DNA from 2 places in the Paenibacillus sp. A14 genome. Region 2 is predicted to be linked to the other one. Evidence: riboswitches for the same ligand, from Rfam matches in the RefSeq annotation. Region 2 holds a riboswitch; the other holds the start of a gene.
What was found. A riboswitch is a leader RNA that binds a small molecule or an ion and turns the genes downstream of it on or off. The one in region 2 is predicted to bind cyclic di-AMP.
Positions count from the first base shown of each region.

Region 1: it holds a riboswitch for cyclic di-AMP, as region 2 does, so the genes downstream of both, V4U88_RS26135 (TrkH family potassium uptake protein) here and V4U88_RS23025 (3D domain-containing protein) in region 2, are expected to answer to the same signal.

Region 1 covers NZ_JBAGJD010000022.1:8,879-20,343, forward strand. The annotation lists gene V4U88_RS26115 (succinate dehydrogenase cytochrome b558 subunit) at 1-656, opposite strand, end outside; gene V4U88_RS26120 (LysR family transcriptional regulator) at 896-1,798, shown strand; gene V4U88_RS26125 (cation:proton antiporter) at 2,510-3,757, opposite strand; gene V4U88_RS26130 (potassium channel family protein) at 4,193-4,855, opposite strand; gene V4U88_RS26135 (TrkH family potassium uptake protein) at 4,871-6,205, opposite strand; cyclic di-AMP (ydaO/yuaA leader) riboswitch at 6,284-6,443, opposite strand; gene V4U88_RS26140 (CPBP family intramembrane glutamic endopeptidase) at 6,729-8,390, shown strand; gene uvrC (excinuclease ABC subunit UvrC) at 8,392-10,335, opposite strand; gene trxA (thioredoxin) at 10,449-10,766, opposite strand; gene V4U88_RS26155 (YqzM family protein) at 11,038-11,193, shown strand; gene dnaI (primosomal protein DnaI) at 11,260-11,465, opposite strand, start outside.
Region 2 covers NZ_JBAGJD010000012.1:91,694-103,158, forward strand. The annotation lists gene V4U88_RS23000 (protein sspF) at 34-213, opposite strand; gene veg (biofilm formation stimulator Veg) at 392-667, opposite strand; gene yabG (sporulation peptidase YabG) at 813-1,715, opposite strand; gene rsmA (16S rRNA (adenine(1518)-N(6)/adenine(1519)-N(6))-dimethyltransferase RsmA) at 1,754-2,650, opposite strand; gene rnmV (ribonuclease M5) at 2,647-3,213, opposite strand; gene V4U88_RS23025 (3D domain-containing protein) at 3,365-4,501, opposite strand; cyclic di-AMP (ydaO/yuaA leader) riboswitch at 4,760-4,967, opposite strand; gene V4U88_RS23030 (TatD family hydrolase) at 5,161-5,952, opposite strand; gene V4U88_RS23035 (HD domain-containing protein) at 5,965-7,254, opposite strand; gene V4U88_RS23040 (AbrB/MazE/SpoVT family DNA-binding domain-containing protein) at 7,582-7,836, shown strand; gene rsmI (16S rRNA (cytidine(1402)-2'-O)-methyltransferase) at 7,978-8,865, opposite strand; gene V4U88_RS23050 (tRNA1(Val) (adenine(37)-N6)-methyltransferase) at 8,862-9,620, opposite strand; gene V4U88_RS23055 (initiation-control protein YabA) at 9,701-10,069, opposite strand; gene V4U88_RS23060 (PSP1 domain-containing protein) at 10,121-10,921, opposite strand; gene holB (DNA polymerase III subunit delta') at 11,038-11,465, opposite strand, start outside.

The DNA.
Region 1 (11,465 bases), on a different contig from region 2:
CTAAAGGTTTCCAGCAGCGCGGTGCCTTCCGCCTGAAACTCCGAGCCGCGGAACGCAAACATCGACCAGGTAAACAGTACGGCCGTGATCACAAACAATCCCATGCAGATATAGGAAGAAACCCGCTGAGCCCGCGGTCCGACCGTAATTCCCCAACTGACCATGAACGACCACAATCCGTTTGAGAAATGAAAAGCGGAAGCGATGACGCCGATCAGATACAGAATGAAAAACACCGGAGTCGTCAAAATATGGTGCATGACGCCGCCCAGTTCCTCGTGCGTCACGTTGCCGAGCGCCACCTGAACCCGGGTTTCGTACAGATGCCAAATGACGAAGACAAACACGATCACGCCCGTCACCCGCTGAAGCAGGTAGCGCAGGTTCCGTTCATTCCGAAACCGGTTGTTGTTGGGCTTCGCCTGAAAAGCGATGTACATGCCGTACACCCCATGATACAGCAGGGGGAGCCAAATCCCGAAGGTTTCCAACACGATAACCAGCGGCAAGCCGTTCAGGAAAGCGACGGAATCCTTAAACCCTTGCGGCCCGCCCTCCACGGCGGAAAAGTTCGTCAGCATGTGTTCCAAAATAAAAAAGCCGAGCGGAATGACACCCAGGAGCGAGTGCAGTTTTCTGGAATAAAACCCTTTCATAAGTCCATATACCCCTTTCCCGTTTCCAACGTTCCTCATATCTCTTTTCATTTCACCATACTTCGACTGCTGGACGTATATGATAAATTACACGTTGCCGCAGCCGATTCCCCTTGTTACAAAAGTAACATGTGAACAACTTGTGTCACTTTTCATGTTACTCCTTTTTATCTTATAATGGAATTGCAATATACTTATTAATTGTTATAACTTTTTCGCATAAGAGGAGGAAAGCGGCAATGCTGGAAGATTTGCTGGTTTTCACCACGGTCGTCGAACAGTCCAGCCTGAATAAAGCGTCCAAACTGCTGAATTTGTCCCAGCCCGCTCTGTCCAGAAAAATCACTAAACTGGAGGAAGAATGGGGCGTATCGTTGTTTACGCGAAAAGGGAAACGGCTCGAGTTGACCCGCGTCGGACACGAGGCCTATATCTATGCCCTGGAGCAGCGCCAGCGCCACCACAATTTCCTTCAGTCCGTCTCCCGGTTCAAAGCGTCCGAGCGCACCGTTGTTACATTAGGCGCGAGTCTGACGACCATTCAAACGACGCTTCCGCCGCTCGTCAAAGCCCTGATGGAGAAATTTCCCGACATCGAGCTGAAACTTGTGACCGGAAAGACGCATGAAATTGTGGCTCACATCCGCGACCGCAAGGTGGACTTGGGGGTGGTCGCCTCTTCCATTAGCGAAGCGGGCCTTCGCTGTATCCCGCTGTTTCAGGACCATCTGGAACTTGTCGTCCCCCGGGGGCATGAATTGGCCGAAAACCGGCACGCCGGAATGGAGGATCTGAACGGCCGGTCTATGATCGTCTTTTCCAAGGGAACCTGGTACCGGAAACTGATCGACGATTTGTTCGGGCGCTACGGGATCATCCCCGATATCCGCATGGAGATCGACTCGTTCGAAGCGATTGTCCGGCTGCTGCCTACCTGCAAGGCCGCGGCATTGCTGCCCAAATCATATCTCCGCAAGCAGTTGCTGCAGGATAACGGACTCGTCTCGCTTCAAATGAAAGAGCTGGACCAAACCCGGCGGGAAACCTGCCTCGTTTACGGGGATAAATCCGAACTGAGTACAGAAACGCAGGAATGGATTTCGAAAATAAAAGAAAGCGTGGTGGAAACACTTGCCTTGTAGCTTGCGAGGGTAGCGGGCTTGGAGCCACTTGACGTGCTGCCGGCTGGCGAGACCGGAGGGCTAAGGGCTACCAAGGCGTGAGACTGGTATGGAAGCCCGGCCGATATGAAGCCTTGCGGCTAGCTCGCAGGATTAACGGAAGAAAATCCATTGGCTCGAAAGTCCTTGCCCCTTGCTCCCGTTTGCCTTGCACGCCATCTTAAGTAAATTCCGCCCACAGTCCGGGGCCTTGGCACGCAGAAGCCAGATGTGTTGGTTGAGTAAAATGATCTGTTCGAATATGGGGAGGTACGTGGTGGTTGGCGTCCGTTTTGAGAGGTTCAAAGTGTTGTACTGAAGAGTTAAGTAGTCTGCTGTACGGTGAGCCAGATTTGCGTTGTCCCGTGTCTGATGCGGCTACAGAGCCAGCAGTGTGTGTGATACGTTACTAGTTGTGCGGGGCCGGTGCCATTTCATGCGACAATAACGGGAAAAACTCCTGTTAATTCGGCCCCAAAAACCGCGGTCAGCTAGTTAACTGGAAAAACACCCGTTAAATTTCGGCTAAACGGCCAATTTACCGCTTAGGGCGCCGAATTAGATGGAGAAATTCCAGCTAATCCGGTTGAAAGCGGGGACATCTCTAATTTAATGGGAGAAATTCCAGCTAATTTTATACCCGACGGGTTAACCCGCGGGGAAGTTCGATTCCCGCTTCCTGCCTCGTTGCATTTACGGCCTGGCCGCTGCTTCCTCCCGGATCTCCAAGCCCAGCTTTCGGGCCACCCAAGCGGTGGTGCTAGCCTGGACGACGATGGTCAGCACGATCGCCATAAACGTAATCGCCGAGATCACCTCGGCATGCGGAATCCCCATGCCGACGATCATCCCGGACAGGGCGGCCGGAATGACCCCGGTCTCGCGGACCCAGCACATAAACAGCAGCTCCCGCCAGCTCCACTGTACGCTCCGGTCCGGCAGAGCGCAGAGCAGCACCGTCAGCGGGCGGGCCACAAACATAAGCACCAGCACGGCCCCCAGGCTCTGCCAGAAATAATGGCCCAGCGTCCCGAAATCGACCTGGCTGCCCAGCAGAACAAAGATCAGCATGCGCAGGATCACGGTCGTATTTTCGGCGAAAGCGCCCATCTCCAGCTGTTTATCGCCCATCGATAAGCGAAAGACCCCGGCGTTCCCCCAAATCAAGCCGGCCACAAACGTAGCCATAAACCCGCTGACATGCAAAAGATCCGCAACAAGATAACTGGACAAGGCGCAGACCATCATCACGATCGTCGTGTACTCTCTGAGGACCCCATATTTCACATGTCCCGTGAAAAAGGCCAGCACGCCGGAAATGACCAGTCCAACGGCAATCCCTCCGCTTGCGGTCGTCAGAAAATCCCCGGCCATTCCGCCAAAATCCAAAGTCCCGCTGCCTCCGGCCGCGGCCAGCAGAGCAAACGTGACGATCGAACCCGTCGCATCGTTGAAAGCCGATTCGCTCTCCACTGTCTCCCGCACGCGCTCCTTGATCTTCACCTGCTTGAACACGGGGATGATCGAGGCCGGATCAGTAGAGGCAATGACCGCGGCAGCCAAGAAGGCGATGATCCAATCCACACCAAACAGAAAGTGAACGCCCAGTCCGACGACGAGGACGGAGATAAGCACCCCCGGGATACTGAGCAAAGTTAGGGTCATCCAGACCTTCCGCAGCCCGCCCAGATTTAAATTCCGACCGCCGTCAAACAAAATCAGCGCCGAGCCGACCGTCAGAATCAACTGGTTGATCAGCGAACCGCCGGACTCGTGAATCAACTTGAAGCCGGGCCCCATTAACATGCCTACCGCGATAAAAACGGCGACGTCAGGCAGCTTGAACAGGGAAGCGAGCTTGCCCGATACCACTCCGATGCTCATCACCAATAAAATTAAAATAAGAAAATGCCGGATCGCTTCCGCCGCTGCCGATTCCATGCCAGGTCACACTCCAAATTTTTTTACGCTATATTAGGTTGAACTATAAAATTGGCGTTGGGCAAGGGTGTGAACTGGTTTCGCGATATGTTGCTAACATCCACAATTGTAGATATAAAGTGCCACCGTCGGAGTCTACAACATTACCGGGAAAATCTCCCGTTAATGTATCGCTCTTGGCTCTTGGATCGAATTTAGCTAGAAAAGCTCCATCTATTTCGCAGCCCTTTTGCCGATATACACAATTTCAGACGGATTAGCGGGAGGTTTTCTAGCTAAATCACCTCTGACGCCGCATACGCACCAAATTAACGGGAAGAATTCCCGTTAATCTGAACCAAACCATCAGTTGCAGGCCAAGCGTGTAAAAGGAGCCCTTTACACGGAATCAATCGTTCAACTTATATAGCCTTATTTTCTTAAATAAAGGGGAGATTAATCATTTATGATAGCTTCGAATTCCTCGATGTTCTTGTTGGCGCCGATAATCACCATAATATCGCCGGCGACCAAATGATCCATTGCCGTCGGGGCGATGATAATGCCATTCTCCCGATGGATCGCCACGATGCTGCAGCCGAAGCGGGCGCGCGGGTTCAAATCGCCCACATTTTTACCGTTCAGACACGTTGGCACCTTCAACTCCACGATGCTGAATTCTTTGGACAACTCGAGATAATCGAGCAAATTGGGGGTCACAAGCTGATGGGCCACGCGAATCCCCATGTCCCGCTCCGGAAAAATCACCCGGTCAACCCCCAGTTTCTCCAATGCGCGGCCGTGTAGAACCGAAATCGCTTTGGCCACTACCGTCTTGATGCCCAGATCCTTCAGAAGAATCGCGCTCAAAATGCTCATCTGAATGTCGTTACCGATGGCGACAATTCCGCAATCGAAGTTCCGTACGCCGAGGGACTTAAGCACCTCCTCATCGGTCGCGTCTGCTACCACGGCATGCGTGAGCAAATGGCTCCACTCTTCAACGACGTCCTCGTTGCGGTCCACGCCCAATACTTCGTAACCGAGTTCCATCAGCTCCAGTGCCAGACTGGAACCGAAGCGCCCCAATCCGATCACGACAAACTGCTGTGTCTTCATCTTGTCCTTTTCCCCTTATCCGATAATCATTTTGCCCTCAGGATGCCTGTATAATTCTTTACCCTGCTGTGGTCCCAGCGCATAAGCCAGGGTGAGCGGCCCGAGCCGCCCGGCGAACATGGTAAAGCTGATAATGATTTTCCCCATGACGGTCAGTTTGCCGGTCAGTCCCATCGTCAAGCCGACCGTTCCGAACGCGGAAGTCGCTTCAAACAGGATGCTCAGAAAGCTGGCGTCCTCCGTCGTGGACAGCACCATCGCCACAGCGACGACGAGAAAAAGCGCCAGCATAGTGATCGTAACCGCCTTGAAAATACGCTCTTGGGCCAGCCGGTACCGGAACAGCACGAGATCCGACCGCCCCCGGATCATGGAAATCACGGCACCCACAAGAATCGTGAATGTCGTCGTCTTGATGCCGCCCCCCGTCGAGCTGGGCGAGGCGCCGATAAACATCAGAATAATGATAAAAAACTGGGTGGCCTGCCGCAGCGCCCCGATATCCAGCGTATTGGCTCCCGCCGTTCTCGGCGTCACCGACTGGAAGAAGGAAGCCAAAAACTTCCCGTCCCATCCCAGCGGCTCAAGCGTCTTGGGGTTGGTAAATTCAAAAATGAATATCACCAGAGCCCCCACCAAAATCAAAGCGGTGGTCATCGAAAGCACCACTTTGGTATGCAGCGAGAACTTGCGGCGCTTCCGGAACTCGATCAAATCCGATACAACGATAAACCCGATTCCCCCCGACACGATAAGAAACATCGCGACGAAGTTGACGACCGGGTCGCTAACATATTGGGTCAGGCTCCGGTATTCCCCGAACAGATCAAATCCGGCATTGTTGAACATGGAGACGCCGTGAAAAATCCCGTAATAAATCGCCCGGCCGAGCGGCATATCGAAGGACCAGCGAATCGCAAACACAAGAGCGGCGCCGGACTCAATGATCAGCGAGTAAAGCAGGACTTTGCGAATCAGCCGGACGATGCCCTCCATCGTATTCTGGTTCATCGCCTCCTGAAGCAACAGACGGTCCTTTAGCGAGATTTTCCGCTTCAACACGAGAGAGAACAGCGTGGCCATCGTCATAAACCCCAGGCCCCCGACCTGAATCAGCAACATAATGACTACCTGTCCGAACGTGGAAAAATAAGTGCCCGTATCCACCACCACAAGTCCGGTTACACAAGTTGCCGAGGTCGCGGTAAACAGCGCATCGATCCAGGGAAGCGATTCTCCGGTTGTACTGGAAACCGGAAGCATCAGCAGAAAAGACCCGAGCAGGATAATGGCCGCGAATCCCAGCACCAGAACCTGCGGCGGGGAGAATTTAAACCATTTGGAAAGCAAGGCGGTTCACCTCATTTTGTATATTGGACAAAAAAGTACAAAAGAAAAAAAAGCACTGGAAATCCAATGCCTTTTGATTGGTCCCTGCAGCAAAGGCCTACGAGGTTAGCTGACGGATTCGGGCTTGCTAGGTCTGCCCTATTCGCCGTCGCAACAAGCGAGAATGCTTGCCGGAAGCGAAATTCACCCCTAAAGATCGGTTCCCCCGTTTTCAAAAGAAATTCGGCCAATTTATGAAGTTTCATTATTTTCATTGCATTTTCGTCAAAAGGATTATAAGCCTTATTCGGCCGCACTACAAAGTGATATTTCGATGAAATTATGCGATAAACGCCGAAAAGGGAGGAAACAAGCTTTATGGTATCCCTTTATCTAAGCCATGCTTTGCTTTCCCAACGTTATTGCGCATTTTCACATTTTCTCCTCCATCTATGGCGAAGCGCCGCCCCCTGTGTTATCTTTTACTGTGACATCGATTTGTCAAAATCATACGGATTCCAAAAAATCAAAAAGGAGTTTTGACATGTATTCCGACCTAAAACCGCGGCGCCGGATGAAGAACGGAACCTTGTGGGGGCTTGCCGCCCTGGGATTGATTTTGTTTGTTCTTCTCCAAATCTACCCTTCAACGGCCTCCGAAACCCTGCAGCTGGAACAATCGGCGCAGGTGCTCACCAAGGACCAGGCCAAAGCGGCCGCCCTTAAGTTTGCGCAGGACGAACTCGGGGTTTCTCCCGGAGAAGAAGTCATCGTCACTTATCAGACCCGGGCCGAAGTTTACGGTTATTTGACCAAAGAGAAGTTAATGAAGGATTACCTGGAGAAATATGACAAGCAGTTTCCTTATGATGTGTTCCGCGTTTATTTCGGCCTGTCCGACGAAGGGTGGGACGGGGTTACTATCGACATACATATGACGACGGGAAAGGCGGTCGGATTTAAAAAGATTCCGAAAACCGACTTCCTCGCCCCGCCAAATGAGCTGGAAAGCAGCGAGGGACTCTTGCTTGGCCTGGACGAAAAAGTCGAGCTGGCCCAGCCCTATCTGAAGGCGCTCGGGTACGGCGAGCAAGGCGCTCCTGCGGTAGACGAAACCGCCTCCGGGCTCCGGTTAACATTTAACGATTACAAAATCGGCGACGCCCGGGCCCAAATGGATATCAGCTTTAAAGATCGGCAAGTTGCGGAAATCACCAGCTATTTTGAGGTACCGCAAAACCATACCAACTATGTGAAACGGCAGACGACCATCGCCAATTGGCTAACTTATGCGGGCTATGCCTTGTTCACGTTCGTACTCGGAATTCTTGCCATTGTATACAGCGCCCTAACGCGAGCCTATACTTCATTCAAACGCGGGATCGTGCTCGCTTCTGTCTATTTTCTGATCTCGATGGGCTCGGCTTTGAATATGCTGCCGTTCCTGGAATCGGAAGGCGTTGACGGTGCGCTCCTGATATTCGGACTCGTTGTTCAAGGGCTCGTCACGCTGATTCTGGCCGCGTCGATCTACTTCTCTCTCGTCGGCGGTGACGGACTCTGGCGCAAGCAGGGAATCAACCTGTGGGCCCGGGCCAAAGAACGCGGATATGGGCGGCATGTGCTGTCATCCATGGCGGACGGCTATGCCTGGGCGTTGATCCTGCTCGGCGTGCAATCGGTCATCTTCTTCATTCTTGAACGCACGATTCATACATGGTCCACGACCGATGCCACCCAGTCGCCTTATAATATGCTCTATCCGGCACTCCTCCCGCTGCTGGCCTGGGTAGCTGGAATTGGGGAAGAGGCCGTCTACCGGCTGTTCGGAATACCGATGCTGAAAAAAATGTTCCGCAGCACGCTGGCCGCCAGCATCATCACCACGCTGATCTGGGCCTTCGGCCACACGCTGTATCCGATCTATCCGGTGATTTCCCGGCCGATCGAGCTGCTGTTCATCGGCTTGCTGTTCAGTTATATTTTCCTGAGATACGGCTTTATCGCCGTCATGTTCGCCCATGTTATCTTCGACAGCATTCTGATGTCGCTCAGCGTCATGTTCATGGGCGGAACCCTCAACATGGTGTCCGGCCTGTTCTTTATTGTTCTCCCGGCCATCGTGGCTTATGTGATTTATTTGTTCAACCCTTCGGGCAAAGAGCGGCCTTCCGCTTCCGGGGCACAAAAAGAGGAGCCGCTATAAGCTATAGCGACTCCTCCTCCCGCAGGGCTTGAATGATTTGGTTGGCGAGCTTATCGCCGATGGAAAGGGGCCGGAAGTCTTCGACGGAGGCCTCTTTTATTTTTTTGAGCGAGCCGAAATGCTTCAACAGCGCTTTCCGCCGCTTCTCCCCGATGCCGGGAATGGCATCCAGCTTCGAAACGACCATCGATTTGCCGCGCTGCTCCCGGTGAAATGAGATCGCGAAGCGGTGGACCTCATCCTGAATCCGCTGCAGCAGATAGAACTCCTGGCTGTCGCGCGGCAGGTGCACCGGCTCGGGCGGTTCCCCCACCATGAGCTGGGCCGTCCGGTGCTTGGCGTCCTTGACCAGACCGCCCACCGGAATAAACAGGCCGAGCTCGTTCTCCAGCACGTCGATCGCCGCGGAAATCTGCCCTCTGCCGCCGTCCACGATGATCAGGTCCGGCTGGGGCAGGTTCTCCTTCAGAACACGCTCGTATCTGCGGCGAATGACCTCGCGCATCGTTTCGTAATCGTCCGGACCCTGAACGGTCCGGATTTTGTATTTCCGGTATTCCTTTTTGGCCGGTTTCCCGTCGATAAAGACAACCATCGCGGATACCGGATTGGTCCCCTGGATATTCGAGTTGTCGAACGCCTCGATCCGCGACAATTGCTCCAGGCCGATGGCCTGGCCCAGGTTCATGGCCGCGCCCATCGTCCGCTCTTCGTCCCGCTCGATCAGGCGGAACTTCTCTGCCAGCGCCACGCGCGCATTCTCCTCGGCCATCGTCACCATCTGCCGCTTGAGACCACGCTGCGGAACAAGCGTCTTCACGCCGAGCCACTCCTGCAGCGCCGTAGCACCGCTGTCCGCGTCCAACAGCGTTTCCGCGCCACCTCCGCCTTCGCCACCATCCGAGGCGTTCCGCCGCGTCCCGCTTTCCTCAGCGGCGTCCGCGGACTCCGCCTTGTCCGGAAGCAGGATTTCCTTGGGCAGCGCCGGGTTGTCGCTGTAATACTGCGTCACGTAGGACAGAAAATCGCTGTACGCCTCCCCGTAAAAAGGAAATACCGAGGCATGGCGCTCGATCATTTTTCCCTGGCGCATATAAAGAATCTGTACGCACATCCAGCCTTTGTCCACCGCATAGCCGAACACGTCGCGGTCCTTGGCGTCGGCCGTGGTGATCTTCTGTTTTTCCATCAGCGCGTCGATATTCTGGATTTGATCCCTTAATTCTTTGGCACGCTCAAAATACAGCTCTTCAGCGGCTTCATGCATTTTCCGCTCCAAGTCTTTACGGATTTCCTCATGACCGCCGCTCAAGAAAGAATGGATCTCCTGCGTCATCTTCTCATATTCCGATGGCGGGACTTCTTTTTCGCAGGGCGCTAAACACTGGCCCATATGGTAGTACAGACAGACTTCCTTCGGCATCACATTGCATTTGCGCAGCGGATACATCCGGTCAAGCAGCTTCTTGGTCTGTTGGGCCGCATAGGCGTTCGGATACGGTCCGAAGTACTTGGCTTTATCTTTAACCACCCGGCGGGTGACTTCCAGGCGCGGATGGGTTTCATTCGTTATTTTGATATAAGGAAACGTCTTGTCGTCTTTTAGCAATACGTTATAACGCGGATAATGGGTTTTGATCAGGTTGCACTCCAGAATGAGCGCTTCCATGTTGCTGCCGGTCACGATATATTCGAAATCCCGGATTTCGGAAACCAGACGCTGGGTCTTGCCGTCATGACTCCCGGTAAAATAGGAACGCACCCGGTTCTTCAGCACCTTCGCCTTGCCGACATAGATAATCTTCCCGTCTTTGTTCTTCATCAGGTAACAGCCGGGCAAATCCGGCAGCAGAGCGAGCTTATGGCGGATGTTCTCCATCGCCTTCTCCTTGTCCTGTTCCCGCTCCTTCTCCTGCTCCGGAGCTTCATTCGATACGGAATCCATGCTTTAAAGCCTCCTCCCCCACATGGAACAAATTGCCTACTTTTACGCAGAAAGCGCCCCCGGGACATGCCGGAGGCGCAGACCAAGCGTTCAAGGATGCATTCTTCTTGACCTTATTGATGTTTGGCGATCAGACTCTTCAGCTTATCCTTCGGATTCAAGCCCACGACTTTGTCCACGGGTTGACCGTCCTTGAACAGAATCAAGGTAGGAATGCTCATTACGCCGAAACGGGAAGCGGACTCGGGATTATCGTCCACATTGACCTTGGCGATCTTCACGGAATCGCCGATTTCACCGTCCAACTCCTCCAGAATCGGAGCGATCATTTTGCAGGGACCGCACCAAGGAGCCCAGAAATCCACCAATACGATGCCTTGCCCTTCGACTTCGTTATTGAATGTTTGATCGGATACATTAACAATTGCCATTTGCAATCTCCTCCTTATATTTGTGCCCGGAAGTCACCACGGTTTTCCGAACATATTCTCTGGAATGATTAGCATTAAAGAGCACTACCATCTAAGCAGGCGTGCGTGTTGACAATTATACCACATTTTTTTAGTAAAAGAAAAATCGTAATGAAGACGCCTTCTTTACAAATTTCAAAGCGATTGGTTATACTAATAATAACCCAAAAACGAATTGTCTATGATGTTTATTATTGACAACGAGTTTATTTTGCGAGGAGGCCGCGTCGCCATGGATGCAAATACGCATGTGAACGATCCCCGGGAGCATATCAATGAAGAACCCCGTAACGATCTCTTCGATTTGATGAACGGTTTCTTCGGAATGCTCACGTTTATGGCCGTTGTGTTCTTCGGTATGGTCATCGTGAAATTTATTGCCGGCTAAGGCGCAAAAGATGCAAAAAGAGCCGGGCTCTCCTTCAGCGGGAGAGCCCGGCTCTTCGTTATTCCTTTAATCGCGTCCGCGTTTATTCGTCCCTCTGACGGTGACGACATCCACAAACGGGGCGATCCGGTCCATCAGCCGCTGCCCCTTGTGCAGCTCCTCGCCGTCCTTGCTGGTAAAGCTGAGGTGTTTCTCAAGTACGTTTAAGGAATAGTTCGATGTATAAAAAGTAGGCTTACGGTTCATCCGATAATTCAAAATCGAGCCCATCA
Region 2 (11,465 bases):
CTCCCAAGGGGAGACCTGTTATGCGCGGCCGAATTAGGGCTGCTTGGCAGCGGCCCGCTCCGCAAGCTCGATGGCTCTCTTCACCATGTTTCCGGCGTCCTTGGCCCGGATTCCGCCCCAGCCTTCCTTGCGGACGGTATCATAGAACCCGAGATCCTTCGCCAACTCGACTTTCAAATCCTCGGACATGAAGCTACGTCTTCTGCGCGACATGGGCCATTCCTCCTTAGAAAGTCATGGATCAAGAACACTCGTAGTATGCGTTCCGGGCTTCGCTTTCATTCGCCCGCGTGTCCGCGCTGGGTGCACGGTCTCTCCTTGCGGGCGAAAACAAAAACCGGCCCCGCATCCCTTCGGACGCCAAGGCCGTTTGCTGCAATCATCATGATGTTCACGGTTTAATATACGACAGCCGCATTTCATTGTTATCGTCACAAACCATGACTTCAACGGATTCGGTAAGTATATCGGCATAACTGTAAGACACACGCTTAAAAGTCTGTTGTTCTTCATCCAGCTTCACGATAAAGACCGAAGGATAGGTTTCCTCCAATACGCCGGTGCGTTCGACGGTCTTTCGGCGACCTCCGTTTGCCCGCAGCGTAATTCTCTGCCCTACGTGAGCTTCGAGACTGTGTTTGATTTCTGACAGCGCATTTTTAGCCATTGCCTGTGACCACCTTCCTTCTGTATCAATTATACATGAAAAGGAGTCACTTGTCAAATCGAAATAAATAATTATATCAGCAGTAAAAAAGCGTTGTCAACGATTTTTTTTGGAGGCTGTCCGCAACCTCTTGAATCCCTCGATTTTACATCGAGGGAATGACCTTTAACGCGGATAAATCTTTGAGTTTCGGCAATCCGATCCGGTAGCTGCCCCGGGTTTCGATACCGCCGACTCCCTGAGTGCCGCTGATCGTATGCGTCAACACATCGGTAATATGGATCGTGTCGCGGATCGAGGTCAATGAGGCTTTAGCCGCAATATAAACGGGGTCCAGGGCGTGTATCAATACCCGGGAAGGCGAGCTGGCAAAATTCGCCCCCGCCTGCAGCAGCGCTTCGAAATGCGATTGGCAGGCGCCCGCGACAATGGTCAGCGCATCGAAATTGCGTTCATACTGGCGGGCCGCCGCAATCGCCTCGACGAAATGCTTCGAGTTCTTGTAGCTGGATAAATTATACAAGTCCGCCGTCGGGCGGTTCTTTAATACCCCGTCATGTCCGGTCACCACCAAAATATCGGGCTGGATGTTCGGCAGCAGGCGGTACAGCGCTCCAGCCATCGCCGATTCCGTAACGTAATAGCCGTGTGCCGGTACACGGAGCTTTTCGTACAGGCTCAGGCTCTTTTTCAGGTACCCCTCATCCCCGTCCAAATGCAGGACCTTACCCGGTACCTCAAAAAACGACGGTTCCCCCTGCGGAATAAAATCGCGGCCCAAAGACGACCGATTTCGCTCGGTCAGGTCCAGCCGATCTTTTTGCAGCCGCTGCAGAGATTCGGTTGCCTTGATCCGGGCACGCTTCGTTTTTTCTCCCGGCATATCCGCGTTCACGACCACCAAATCCGATATCGGCGCATCGGCTAGCAGCCGAAACTCCGTTCCTTTGATAATGGCCTGCTCCCTCACAAAACGCTCGACGCGGAACGTAATATCTCCACCGTACGATTTGCGGACGACCAAGTCTCCCAAATTCGTCAACTCCATCACCTCTACCCCATCGTATGGGCGAAAAGAGGGATTGGTTACAGCTTTGAACCGCCGATTCCCGCCGCATGCAGGGTATTGCTCAGCTTCGCGAACTCCTCCAGGCTGAGCGTTTCGGCCCGGCGCGCCGGCTCGATACCGGCCTCAGCCAGCAAAGACTCCAGGCGCTCCCGTCCCTCGCCCGGAAAGAAGCGGCTCTTGAGGTTGTTGGAGATCGTCTTGCGGCGCTGCGCAAAGGCGGCCTGAACTACCTCAAAGAAGAACGCCTCTTCCGTCACGGCCACCGGCGGCGCGCTGCGGACCTTCAGCCGGATCACCGCCGATTCCACGTTCGGCTGCGGAATAAATACGCTGTGCGGCACGATGCATACCAGCTCCGGCTCGCTGTAATACTGCACGGCGATGCTGAGGCTGCCGTATTCCTTGCCGCCGGGTCCGGCCGCCATCCGTTCGGCCACTTCCTTTTGAATCATCACCACGATGTTCTCCAGGGGAAGGCCGGCCTCCAGCAGCTTCATCAAAATCGGCGTTGTCACGTAATATGGCAGGTTGGCCACCACGCTGACTTTCTCGCATTCTTTGAATTCGCTCGCAAATAACGCATGAAGATCAAGCTTAAGCACATCACCATGGATCACATGAACCTGAGGGTAGGGCTCCAGGACTTCTTCCAGAATCGGCAAAAGCCGCTGATCGATCTCAACGGCGGCAACCCGCCCCGCCTGCTGCGCCAGCTTCTCCGTCAAAGCGCCGATCCCCGGCCCGATCTCCAGCGCCCCTTTGGACTTGTCCAATTCGGCGGCGCCGACGATTTTGCCGAGGATATTCTGATCGATCAAAAAGTTTTGACCCAAGCTTTTTTTGAATGAAAAACCATGCCGCTGAATAATTTCCTTCGTTCGGCGCGGTGTTGCCACTTCGTCTCTCATCGTCATTCGTTCTTCGCCTCTTTCGTCTCCAATTGGGCCAGCGCGCCCGCAAACTCTTCGCGGCTGATCCGGAAGATGGCGAGCCGTTTATAAAACTGCTTCCCGTTGCAATATCCTATTCCCAGCCGTTCACCCATAAAACGCCGACGCTCGGCCGCCCGCGGATGAACGATCAACCCGGCCGCCATCAGATCCTCCCAGTCGATCTGAGCGGGAGCCGCCTCTTCTTCCGGAGGGGCCTCGGTGCGGACTCGCTCCAACGCCTCGCGAATGGCTTCCGGCGAGGCGTTCTCCACACCGATGTCGCCGGCCTTCGTCGCGTCCGCTTCCCGAAGGAAAGCATGCTTGCAGCCGGGTACCCGCTTCGCCACGATTTTGCGGATCCGCTCCCCCGCATGATCCGGGTCGGTGAAAATAATGACCCCCCGGCGTTCCATAGCCAACTCAATTTTGCGTAGGGTCGCCTCATTAATGGCCGACCCTCCCGTCTCAATCGTGTCGGCCTCCACCGCCCGCTTGACGGCGACCGTATCGTCCCGGCCCTCGACCACAATGACCTCCTTGATCATCCCCGCACTTACCTCTTTCGTTTTGGTTTAAAGACCGCTGATAGCTTCCATCATCACAATAACAAAAAGAAGAGGATTTCTCCTCTTCTTATCCGCGTCTTATTCATCATCCTAATATTATCCCATTCCCAAGGCAAAGTAAACGCTCCGGTCAGTTCAATTCCGGTTTGGTCGGTCCGATGACGTAAACGGTCCGGCCTTTTTTGCGTCCAAAATTCTTCGCCGATTTCAAGGAATCGTAATACACATCCATTTTGTGGCCTTTGATGGCTCCGCCGGTATCCTCAGCCTTGCGGAAACCGACCCCTTCGATATAAACCCACCATCCCAAAGGAACGACATCCTTGTCGACCGCGATCGTTCTTCCCTCCGCTACCCGGGTACCGGAAGCCGTGCGCGTGCCGATGCCGTCCTCCTCGGCGGAGTAGGCCGTAAGAGTCACGTTTTTGAGCACTTTTTTATATTTAAAAGAGACGCCGCCTTTCGTCGTAAGGCCGCTGATATTAACCGCGTTGGCGCTGCGGGAAATGCTGGCGGATGCGACTGCTGTCGGTTTCTTCGTGCCCACGGCAACGACTTTCGGCGAAGCTGCCTTTTTGACCTCTTTGCCGAGCCAGTGTTTGGACACGAACTTTCCGTCTTCATACACTTTTTCGATGTTATGGACTACAACGCCTTCGCTCCCGGGGAACATCACCTTTGTCGTTCCTTTGAGCAGATTCTTGTCGGAGGTTTTCACCACGGTGAAAGGAACGTTTTGCGTAGTCTGTATTTTATGTCTGGTAACGCGGACGACCTTGATGTTCAAGTTCGCCGAGACTTTGCTGTCCAAGGCCGGTGTAACTTTATCTTCCTGCCCCAAAGTGACGCCAAGTTCCTCGATTGCTTTCCGGACACTATCCTGTGTCGTGAAATGGGTCTTTGTCGTTCCATCCACGCTTACCTTGACCGGCACGGCGCGATGGATGACAATCCGGTCCCCGTCTTGAATCGAACTGGCCAGGGAATGAGATACGTTATCCTCCGGCTTCAAAACGATGGACTGCTCTTCCAGCACTTGATTGACCAGCGATTTCCGGGTTTCGATCTGCTGACTCTGCCCGTCAACAACCAAGTATACTTTTTTGTTGCTTTGGCTGTAAAACCAAATCAGGATGATGAGAACTACCGCGATGGACAAAATTCCGACGACCGAAATCTGACGTAGATGTTCTTGTTTCCACCGCATTGCGTAAGACATGCTGGATGAGCGCGATTCATGGGATTCCTCATTGCGGAAAATGCCCATTTCTTCCGTCCTCCTTCATAGTCCCGCCGTCTAGGTCGAATCGTGTTACATATGACGTGACTACATTTCATTTTTACGAAATGCCTAATGAAAGCCGCATTCCGCATCCCGTTCCAGTCTACCCGGCATCAAGTCACCTCCTGTTTAACACAGTATGATGACCCTATTACGTTTATTCAAAACAAAAGAAGCCTTAGAAAGAGTAAGAGGCTCTCTTTCGTGGCTTCCGAATGTCTGGGTGTAATAGGATGCACGAGTTTGCCCTCTCTTAGTACGCTTACGAGGTTAGCTGTCGGGTTAGGACGCAGAGAGCCGCCCTTTCTCCGTCATTCGCTCACGGCGCAATGACCTTGAATTCACCCCAAAGACCCGATAAAGAAATCAATTACAGTCCGGATGGATATCCCTTCGGCACTGTAGTCGGTTCCCCCGTTCTCCATGTTCGGAGACTCAGCGAGACTGGTTCATGGAACCATATAACGGAATCGTCAACGGCATGTTAACGACCCCAAATCGATTACTGAAAAGATTCTATCCTGTTTCGATGCATGTTGTAAAGGACGAATCAACAACGTTTATTTTAATAATTGGTTAAAAAAATGTAATATACTCACTGGAGTTGGTTAAAAAGCATTAATCTTTCCGAAATGCTCTTTTTTTCATCGGTTTTTCTCCCGATTACTCGGGATACCAAATCGTTCCAGCGCATTTTGGGTCGTAATAACGGCAATTTCCTCCACCGAGATCCCCTTTAACTCGGCAGCGGCCTCGGCGACCAATCGGACGTGACCCGTCTCGTTTCTTTTTCCACGAAATGGATGTGGAGTAAGATATGGGGAATCTGTCTCGATCAGCAATCGGTCCAAAGGCGTCTTCGCCAACACCTCTTTGGGCTGCTTTGCATTTTTAAACGTAATCGGTCCGCCAAACGACAAATGAAATCCCAAATCCAGACACATTTTGGCAATTTCCCAGCTGCCCGAATAGGAATGCATGACCCCGCCGATCTCGTTCGCCCGCTCCTCGCGCAGAATCCGAACAACGTCTTCGTGGGCATCCCGGTTATGTATGGAAATCGGCATTCCCAGCTCTCTGGCCAGCCGGATTTGCTTGCGGAATACCTCGTGCTGAACCTCTTTCGGAGACGTATCCCAATAGTAATCCAGGCCGATTTCCCCGATAGCGACAACCTTTTCATGTTTGCATAATTCTGCAATCCAGTCGAGATCCTCTTCTTTCATCGTAATGGCGTCCTGCGGATGCCAGCCTACCGCCGCATAAATGAAGTCATAGGTCTCCGCCAGCTTCATCGTCGTCGGAATCGTATCGCGGTTAAAACCGATGTTGATCATCCGCGTCACGCCTTGCGCCAAAGCGCGTTCAATCGCTTCATGACGATCTTCGTCAAATTGGGGCGCATCCATATGCGTATGTGTATCAAATAGTTCCATGGGTTGTCCCTCCTACGTTCCCTGTTCAAAATATTCCGCGATATGCCGCGGCAGCCGGTCCATAACCGGTCTCAATTTATTCTCCGGGTAGTACAAATGATACTTGCCCCGGTGCAGACCGCTAATGGAACGCACAATATCCGATACCTCGGAAATTTCCTTCAGTTGGTCCTGCCGGTCCAATAACAGGATCTGTTTATCGCGAAATTCGCCGTTCGGACGAAACACATCATAAGGCAGATCGGTCGGAAAATCAATTTCCAGGTCATATTCCGGATGAAGCCCGACTCTTCCGAAGGCAGCGCGAATTTCGTCAATCGTTTCCAGGTCCAGCGACTCCACTTCTACATATTTATACAATTTACGGTTCAAAAAACGGGCGCACAAATCGCTCAACAACTCGTCCGATTCGTTCCTCCACTGCATAAAGGCGGTTTGTACCAAAGCTTCGTCAAGCAGCAGGTATTCCTGTACGGTCAAATCCCGTTTGAACAGACCCGGCAGCGGCTCCGGTAGAAACCGGAACTCGTGTCCCCCCGCATGCAGCTCCTTGGCCCGCCGAAAAATTTGCCGTAGAATAATCTCCGAACTGCGCGTCACCGGATGGAAATAAATCTGCCAATACATTTGATACCTGGACATCAAATAGTCTTCCACCGCATGCATTCCCGATTCCTTGACGACAATCCGGCCCTGGAAAGGGCGCAGCATCCGTAATATCCGGTCCATATCGATCGTTCCGTAGTTAACGCCGGTAAAGTAGGCGTCCCTTAACAAATAATCCATGCGATCCGCATCGAGCGGGCTGGAAACCAGGTTTACCACGATGGGATGCTCATAATCTTTGCGGATGACCGCGGCAACCTTCTCGGGGAAATCCTCGGCATGTCTCCGCAGCACCTCGCCTACTTCAGTATCTCCGAGCAGGATTTTACAGGTCCAGTCTTCATGATGCATCTGAAACGCCTGCTCAATGGAATGGGAGAACGGACCATGCCCCAGGTCATGCAGCAGCGCCGCACATAAAGCGACCAATTTTTCCTCCTGCGGCCAATCCGGATAATGGGCGCGCTCAAACTGCGATATAATGCGACGTGTAATCTCGTAAACGCCCAAGGAGTGGGAGAAACGGCTATGCTCGGCTCCGTGGAAGGTTAAATAGGAGGTTCCCAATTGGCGGATCCGCCGCAGCCTTTGAAATTCCGCCGTGTTAATTAGCGACCAAATCATTTCGTCCTGAACGTGAATATAATTATGAACAGGATCCTTAAAAACTTTTTCTTCCCGAAGCTGAAGGTGCATGGCATAAAGTCCCCTTTCTTAATTTCAAAAAATATTTTTTGATAAATAAAGAAGGATTGTGACTGATGTCGTAGGTTTATGTCGAATTTTGTCGTAATAAGTCAATATAGTAACTTCCAAGATGTCGAATCTATAAATTGCGGGCTAAAACGCCGAAAATCCCATTGCATCATGACCTCAAAAAGCTTAGAATTAGAAATTATACTGAACTCTACCATAAATAGGTTGACTGATCTGGCAATGGTTGGTATTATAATTATCATAAAAGATAGAAGTTTGTCGAATAATGACACTTTTAAATTATAGCGAGAGGGGCAATCATCGGTTATGATGAAATCAACAGGTATCGTAAGAAAAGTAGACGAATTGGGACGGGTCGTAATTCCTATCGAATTGCGCCGCACGCTCGGTATTGGTGAGAAGGACGCCCTCGAGATTTATGTCGACGGCGAGCGCATTATGCTAAAGAAATACGAGCCCGCTTGTATTTTCTGCGGCAATGCTGAGAACGTCACTTACTTCAAAGGCAAAATTGTTTGCCAGGAATGTTTGACCGAACTTCCTACCCCTGTGACAAATTAAGAAATATAGTATATAATAGGTTTATTAAAAACTGTTAATTCTAACCTTTTTCATATCTCCTTGGCGCCTTCAGGCTTGAACCCGGCCTGTAAGGCCCCTTTTTTTGTACGCTTTTTTTATCGTGATCCAAAGGGAGCCCCATTATATTAACAATTTATAGACGTCGCGTTTGGTCATTCCCCGGTCGGAGGCCGCTTTTTTCATCGCTTCTTTTCGGGAGAGATTTTGCTCTTCCTCATAGTGGCGCACATGCGCCTCGATCGATAATTCTTGCCACCAAGCGTCCTTTCTCTCTTTGATCTTGACGGGATCCGCACCTTCCACCACCAGGCAGTATTCCCCCAGCGGCGGATGTTCCGTCAGCCACGCTAAGCAATCGCTCACACGGCCCCGTGCCATCTCTTCGTATCTTTTCGTCAGCTCACGAGCCAACACGATCCGACGGTCCCCCCAGGCCTCCAGAATAGCCTCCAGCGTCTTGATCACCCGATGGGGAGATTCATACAACAACAATGTGCTCGCCTCGTCCTCCAGCGAACGGAGCAGAACGTCGCGCTCTTTGGAATCCCGTGGCAGAAAACCGATAAATTGAAACCGTTCGGTAGAGAGGCCGGATACGATCAGCGCCGACAAAGCCGCGTTGGCCCCCGGGATCGGAATCACCGAAATTCCGGCTTCTACCGCCAGTTTCACCAAATCGCTGCCCGGATCGGAAATGGCCGGTAATCCGGCGTCGCTAACCAGGGCCAAATTTTTTCCTTCTATTATAAACCGAATTAGTTCCGGCCCGCTCGCCGCCTTGTTATGCTCGTGGTAGCTGAGCAGCTTGCCCGGCGAAATTTCGAAATGCGTCAACAGTTTGCGGGTTTGCCGCGTGTCCTCCGCCGCAATAATGTCCGCTTCCCGCAGCGTTCTGACGGCCCGGTAGGTCATATCCTCCAGATTGCCAATCGGCGTAGCCACCAGGTATAACTTACCGTATGGGGTACCCTGCGCTTCCGCAAAACTTTTCTGTATCGTTAGACTCATGCTTCTCCCTCTTTTGGTCCGTAATAGATATCCATGATTTCCCGACAGTAGCTGCCGGACTCGTCGTAAACAATCAACGGCGGCTGGATCCGAACATCCGGCTTGCCATCGCGCAATGCCTCAATCAGCACCATGTTGGCTTCCGCCCCGATTCGGGGATGAACAAAGCGAACGATTTTCGGCTCGAGCCGGTATTGGCGCAGTAAGGTCATCATTTCCCCAAGACGCTGGGGTTTATGTACCATGAAGAATTTGCCGCCGGGTCGAAGCAGCCGCATGGCCGCAGCTATGACCTCCTCCAGCGTGCAGTGGATTTCGTGCCGGGCGATGGCTTGGTGCGGATTGATCTTCAAATCTCCCCCCGTCAGCGGCATATATGGCGGGTTAACGGTAATGGCATCGTAAACCGGACGGTCCTTCTCCTTAGGGAGCTCCCGTAGATCCCCTTCGCGTATTCTGATCCGCTCCGTAAGCCCGTTCATCTCCACGCTCCGCCGGGCCATATCCGCAAGCCGCGGCTGGATTTCAATGCCGTCGATCTTTGCCCGACTGCGGGTCGACAGCAGCAGCGGAATAACGCCGTTGCCGGTACACATATCCAGCACGTGCCCGCGGCCCGGAATTTGGGCAAACCGGGCCAACAGCACGGCATCCATCGAAAAGCTGAACACCTCGTCGCTTTGAATAATCCCCAGCTCGTGAGTCAGCAGGTCGTCGATACGCTCTTTTTCATAGAGTACAGGTTGCTTCTTCAAATTGATCTTCCATTCTGTAAAAAGTAATCGAAATTTCTTAAATCTTTAAAAAAAACCGTAGGAAGCATCCCTACGGTTCGTTATTTATTCAAAAAAGACAAGCAGAACAGGCAGTCGCCTTCCGTGCGCAAATGTCCGTAATTGACATTGCAGATGTGGAACCCTTCGTGATAAAGACGCGCCAGATTGTCGTACCCTTCACCGACGATATCGATGCTTTCGCCGCCCTCCGGCATCGGTGCCGGAGAAGCCGGGGAATCGGTGGGCGGATTGCCTTCCGCCCCCTCCCCTTTCAGAATTTTGCGCATCTTCTCGTTCTCCAGGCGAAGCTGCTGATTCTCTTCCAGCAGCCTCTTGACCTCCAGCATCAGCGTGCTAAATTGGCCGTGAACCTTACCCATTTGTTTTTCCAGCGCCTGCATATGATTAAATATATCCTTATTCTCCAAGTTCCCACCCCAGAGTCCATTCTCTAAAGTCTTTCTTGAATGTATTGTCTTCTATTTCACGACGACATCGTCGAGCGGGAGCTCCTTGACTTTGCCGATTTCAAACAGCTGTACATGAACCGTCCGGGCCCCCGCGTTCAAGCCGACCACTTTACCGTCACCCAGCGAAGTGACGACCAATTTCCCGACCGAAGGGAGCTCTTCTCGCACGCTTTCATAATTATCATGCTCAAATTTCAAACAGCACATCAATCGGCCGCAAAGCCCCGATATCTTGGTCGGATTCAAGGACAAGCTTTGATCCTTGGCCATCTTGATCGACACCGGCTCAAAGTCGCCGAGCCAGGAAGAGCAGCATAATACCCGCCCGCAGGGCCCGATACCGCCAAGCATCTTGGCCTCGTCGCGAACACCGATCTGCCGCAGCTCGATCCGGGTCCGAAAAATGCTGGCCAGATCCTTAACCAATTCACGGAAATCGACCCGGCCCTCCGCCGTAAAATAAAAAATAATTTTATTGCGGTCAAACGTAAATTCCACATCGACCAACTTCATTTTTAAATCATGGTCTTTGATTTTATTTAAACATGTAGCAAAGGCATTCTTTGCCGCAAACTTGTTCTCCTCAACAACACGGGCGTCGGACTCATCGGCGATCCGGATGACCTTCTTCAGCGGAAGCACGACATCATTCTCTCCGACCTGCTTCTTGCCGACAACCACTTTACCGTACTCGATCCCGCGCGCCGTTTCGACGATCACACTCTGATCCTTCTCTACGGGAAGCTCCAGCGGGTCGAAGTAATATATTTTGCCCGCCTTTTTAAAACGGACACCTACTACAGTGTACAAAAACTAACCCCCTTGTATACCTATAAAAAACACACAAATTCTGTAAAAACCCATGTTCTTGCACGGGAGAAAGTTTAACTGTCTGGTCCGAAATCGCTAAAAGCCTGAGGTCGGCGTTATCCGCCAATACCGATCAGGAACTGCTCAAGGCAGAGCTGGCTATTCATATGCTGGCGCAGCTTCTTCTTGCTCTCCGCGGCCAGCGCCATGGCATCGATCCATTGCCCCGGATTGCGGGAGGAAGCGTGTCTACGAATAAAATCCAGCTCATCTATAAAAACGATATGATCATGTCTTTGATGGAGCGCATGGAGCATGTCTTTAAACCACAAATGGAAAAGGTCAAAGAGCATGTCCAAATGATCGCCTAAACCTGCTTTAAATACGCTTTGCTGCGCTGTAACCAACGGAGTTCCGCCACGGCCAGCGGTCTCCTTCCCTAATTGTAACACTACGTTTCTAATTTCTGCAAACCAATTCTGGCGCAGCAGTTCGCGGCATGCCTCCGGTCCGGCCGCCACTTGGACGGCACAGCGGGCCAGCG